2 regions of the Streptomyces sp. GDS52 genome follow, and region 1 is predicted to be linked to the other one. Evidence: riboswitches for the same ligand, from Rfam matches in the RefSeq annotation. Region 1 holds a riboswitch; the other holds the start of a gene.
What was found. A riboswitch is a leader RNA that binds a small molecule or an ion and turns the genes downstream of it on or off. The one in region 1 is predicted to bind glycine.
Positions count from the first base shown of each region.

Region 2: another riboswitch for glycine. It lies ahead of gcvP (aminomethyl-transferring glycine dehydrogenase); the one in region 1 lies ahead of gcvT (glycine cleavage system aminomethyltransferase GcvT).

Region 1 covers NZ_CM125966.1:2,093,616-2,095,999, reverse strand. Annotated here, with positions in the region: gene gcvH (glycine cleavage system protein GcvH) at 1-37, opposite strand, end outside; gene gcvT (glycine cleavage system aminomethyltransferase GcvT) at 203-1,330, opposite strand; glycine riboswitch at 1,398-1,520, opposite strand; glycine riboswitch at 1,521-1,618, opposite strand; gene ACTWJ9_RS09340 (AAA family ATPase) at 1,837-2,384, shown strand, end outside.
Region 2 covers NZ_CM125966.1:6,257,809-6,260,192, reverse strand. Annotated here, with positions in the region: gene gcvP (aminomethyl-transferring glycine dehydrogenase) at 1-1,144, opposite strand, end outside; glycine riboswitch at 1,317-1,413, opposite strand; gene ACTWJ9_RS28570 (PRC-barrel domain-containing protein) at 1,532-1,909, shown strand; gene ACTWJ9_RS28565 (DNA polymerase IV) at 1,947-2,384, opposite strand, start outside.

The sequences.
Region 1 (2,384 bases):
GTTCCTTGCTGTAACGCAGCTGCTGGGGGTTGCTCATGATCTGGATCCTCCTGTGTGCGAGGGACCGCCGGGATCGACGGCGAGGAAAGGGGGGGGACGAAGGAGATGAAGGGGATGAAAGGGAGGGGTGGGAAGAGTCCGGGGGCACGGGACCGGCCGGTGCGGCCGTGGCCGCGGACACGGCCCACGTCCTACGACGGTGTCACTTCTGCCGCTGGTAGAACGGCAGGGCCACGACCTCGTAGGGCTCGTGGCTGCCGCGGATGTCCACCCCCACGCCCGGGGTACCCGGCGCCGAGTGCGCCACGTCGACGTACGCCATCGCGATCGGCTTGCCCAGCGTCGGTGAGGGCGCGCCGGAGGTGACCTCGCCGATCACCTCGCCGCCGGCCACCACCGGGTACCCGGCGCGCGGGACCCGGCGGCCCTCGGCGACCAGGCCCACCAGGGCGCGGGGCGGGGTCCGCTCGGCGCGGGCGGCGGCCTCGGTCAGGGCGGCACGGCCCACGAAGTCGCCCTCCTTCTCGAACTTCACGACCCGGCCGAACCCGGCGTCGAACGGCGTCAGCGAGGCGCTCAGCTCATTGCCGTACAGCGGCATGCCGGCCTCCAGGCGCAGCGTGTCCCGGCAGGCCAGCCCGCACGGGGTCACCCCCACGCCCTCGCCCGCCCCGGTCAGCGCCTGCCACACCCCGACCGCGTGCTCCGGCGCGACGAACAGCTCGAAGCCGTCCTCGCCGGTGTAGCCGGTACGGGCGATGAGCGCGGGGACGCCGGCGACCGTGCCGGGCAGGCCGGCGTAGTACTTCAGGCCGTCCAGGTCGGCATCGGTGAGGGACTTGAGGATGCCGGCGGCCTCGGGGCCCTGCACCGCGATCAGCGCGTAGGCGTCGCGGTCGTCGCGGACCTCGGCGTCGAAGCCCGCCGACCGCTCCACGAGGGCGTCCAGCACCACCTGGGCGTTGGAGGCGTTGGCGACGACCAGGTACTCGGGGGCCTCGGCCGCACCGAGCCGGTAGACGATCAGGTCGTCCAGGATGCCGCCGTCCTCGTCGCAGATCATGGTGTAGCGGGCGCGGCCGGGCTTGACGGTCCCGATGTTGCCGATCAGGGCGTAGTCCAGGAACCGCGCCGCCTGCGGGCCGGTGACGGTGATCTCGCCCATGTGCGAGAGGTCGAAGAGGCCCGCCTTCGTGCGCACGGCGTTGTGCTCGTCGCGCTCGGAGCCGTAGCGCAGGGGCATGTCCCAGCCGGCGAAGTCGGTCATCGTGGCGCCGAGCGAACGATGCAGGGCGTCGAGCGCTGTCCGGCGGAGTTCGGTACTGCTCATCGGTCGGTCTCCCAGGGCGATGGGGTCCCCCGTCGGCCGGGGCCGGGCACGGGGAGGGTGAGGACGTTCCTCCCCATCTGTCATCGGAACCTGAGAGGTTCGCCATGACCGTCCGCGCAGGGGACGTCACGGCTTGCACCTTGGGTGGAGCCACCGGGAACTCGCACGGCGGCCCGCTTTTCAGATGTGCCTGGCCCGCGCGGTAACGGTGCCTGAGAGATTCAAGGGAGGGACTTGCTCCTTCGGCGCCCCGGCGAAACGTGCCAGGGACTCTCCCGCGCGGATTCAAACGGCCGGTATGCAGTTGGCGCGCTCATCATTGCACGCATTGTGAGGCTTCGGCAGGGGGACCTTACCTTCGTACGCACAGGGTGCTCAGGTCTGTACGGAGGGCTGTGACAGGTCTGTATCGGGAAACGGACCGAATGAAGAGGCGTCCGCCGTTACCGTCTCTTTACACTCGGCGGGGACGGCGCTCGGGCGTCTGCCCCAGGGGAGGACTCACGGTGAACAGGACCACGGCGTACGCCACCACGGGTGTCGCGCCGCCGGGGCGGCAGGCCCCTTCGGACAGGGAGGCCCACGGCGTGCTGCCGGCGCCCGTCGTCCGCGACCTGCGCGAGTGCGCCGGCCGCGGTCCGCACGTCCTGCTCTTCGGCCCCCGCGACCTCGTCGTGGTCACCGGACTGCCCGGCAGCGGCAAGTCCACCCTGATGCGGCGCGCGGTGCGCGGCACCCGGATCGACTCCCAGGACACCCGCGACCGCTGGGACCGCCGCATGCCGCGCCTCCTGCCGTACGCGCTGTACCGGCCCCTGGTCCGCCTCGACCACTACGCCGGGCTGCGCCGCGCCCTGCGCACCGGCGAGGGGGTCGTCGTGCACGACTGCGGTACCCACGCCTGGGTGCGCCGCTGGCTGGCCCGCGAGGCCCGCCGCCGGGGCACGGGGCTGCATCTGCTGCTGCTCGACGTCCCCCCGGAGCAGGCGCTGGACGGTCAGCGTGAGCGCGGCCGCGGCGTCTCCCGGTACGCCTTCCTGCGGCACCGCACCGC
Region 2 (2,384 bases), 4.2 Mb from region 1:
GGAGCCCTTCGGCCAGGACGGTCGCGTAACGGTGGGTGCGCCACGCGATGGTCCGCAGTCCTTCGGGACCGTGGTAGACGGCGTACATCCCGGCCATCACGGCGAGCAGCACCTGGGCGGTGCAGATGTTGCTGGTGGCCTTCTCCCGGCGGATGTGCTGCTCACGGGTCTGGAGCGCGAGCCGGTAGGCCCGGTCGCCGTCCGCGTCGACGGAGACGCCGACGAGCCGTCCGGGCAGGCTGCGCGCCATCTTCTCGTGCACGGCCATGTATCCGGCGTGCGGCCCGCCGAAGCCCATGGGCACACCGAAGCGCTGGGTCGTGCCGACCGCGATGTCCGCGCCGAGTTCGCCGGGCGACGTCAGCAGTGTGAGGGCGAGCAGATCGGCGGCGACGGTGACCAGCGCGCCCAGCTCGTGCGCCCGGTCGATCACCGGCTTGATGTCGCGTACGGCTCCGGAGGCGCCCGGGTACTGGATCAGCACGCCGTTGATCTTGCGCTCGGCGATCTCGGCGGGGATGCCCTCGCTCAGGTCGGCGACGACGACCTCGACGCCGGTCGGCTCGGCACGGGTCTCGATCACGGCGATCGTCTGCGGCAGCGCGTCCGCGTCGACCAGGAACAGACCGTTCTTGTTCTTGCCCATGCGCCGCGACAGCGCCATCGCCTCGGCGGCGGCCGTGCCCTCGTCGAGCAGTGAGGCCCCAGAGGTCGGCAGGCCGGTCAGTTCGGCGACCATGGTCTGGAAGTTCAGCAGCGCCTCGAGCCGTCCCTGCGAGATCTCCGGCTGGTACGGCGTGTACGCCGTGTACCAGGCGGGGTTCTCCATCACGTTGCGCAGGATGACGGGCGGCGTGAAGGTCCCGTAGTACCCGAGCCCGATCATGGAGCCGAGCACCTCGTTGCGGTCGGCCAGCGACCGGAGTTCGGCCAGCACCTCGGGCTCGGTCCGGGCGCCCGGCAGATCGAGCGCGTCGGCGTTCTTGATCACATCCGGGACCGCCGCGGCCGTCAGCTCGTCGAGCGAGCCGTAGCCGACCTGCGCGAGCATTTTGGCGCGGGCCTCGTGGTCGGGGCCGATGTGACGCTGCTCGAAGGGCGTTCCCTGTTCGAGCTCGGAGAGGGGAATGCGGTGGGCGGTCATTGTGGAGGCCTCCTGGTCTGACGACCTTCGAGGGGCACCATGACGGGTGCCCGGACGGCCTCCCCCTCTGTCATCTCAACCTGAGAGCTTCACCGGACCGCCGCAGGGCGTCCGGCTTTCACCGTCGGTGAGAGCGGGAGCCGTCGACACCCGCCCTGCTTTCCAGAGTGACCTCGTCCATGCGGTACGTGGGCCTGAGAGTTTCCGGGGAGGATTTGCTCCTTCGGCGCCCTCCGATGGTGTCCGGAGGACTCTCCCGCACGGGGTCAGCAGCCGCTGCCAGCGTACCAGCGAGGGCAACCCCCGGACCTTCGAGTGGCCGCCGGACCGATTGTGCCGTTTCGTAGTGCTGACGAATGACTGCGGATTGCGACCAGTGGAGGGCCCGTGCAGACCGACATCGATCCGCGCAACCTGATCGGCCGCAAGGCCTTCGACCGCAACGGGACCCGGATCGGCACCATCGACGAGGTCTATCTCGACGACGCCACCGGCATACCCGAGTGGGCGGCGATACGCACCGGCCTGTTCAGCAGGGACGCCTTCGTCCCCCTGGAGCCGAGCGAGCTGATCGACGGCAGCCTCCACATTCCCTTCGAACGCGCCCTGATCAAGGACGCCCCCGACTTCGGCGTGGGCCGCCACCTCTCCCCGGAGCAGGAACTCCAGCTCTACCACCACTACGGTCTGGACATCTCCGCGCCTCCCCCGCTTCCGGACCGCGACTTCGGCAAACTCGCCGACCGCGACGACCGCCACGCCTGAGAGCCCCCGGAACCGGAGCACGAAGCCCGCGGCCCACTCACACCTGTGAGTGCCCCGGATCCATGCCCCCGGGACCCGCCCCCGAGCCATCGCTCGTCTCCGCACCACCCTGCGGCCTCTCGCTCTCGCCGAGGCTTCGATCCACCAGGGGCAGCGGATCCGCCGGCTGCAGGGCCGGGTCGTCGGTGCGGAAGGTCCTCACCCGTCCCACCGCCGAGCCGGGTGTCTCGAACCGGACCGTGACCCGGCCCAGGCCGCTGCCCTGGACCCACCCGTGCCCGTACTCGGTGTGCCGTACATCGTGCCCGGCCGGCCAGCTCCGCTCCACGCTCGTCCGCCGCTCCTCCTCCGCGGGTGCGGCCATCTGCGCCTCCTCGCCCGGCGACTCCTCCCCCCGGCCCCCCGCCGCCTGCGCGAACAAGTCCTCCTGGGTGTAGTCCGCGAGCCCGCTGACCCCCACCCCCAGCAGCCGTAC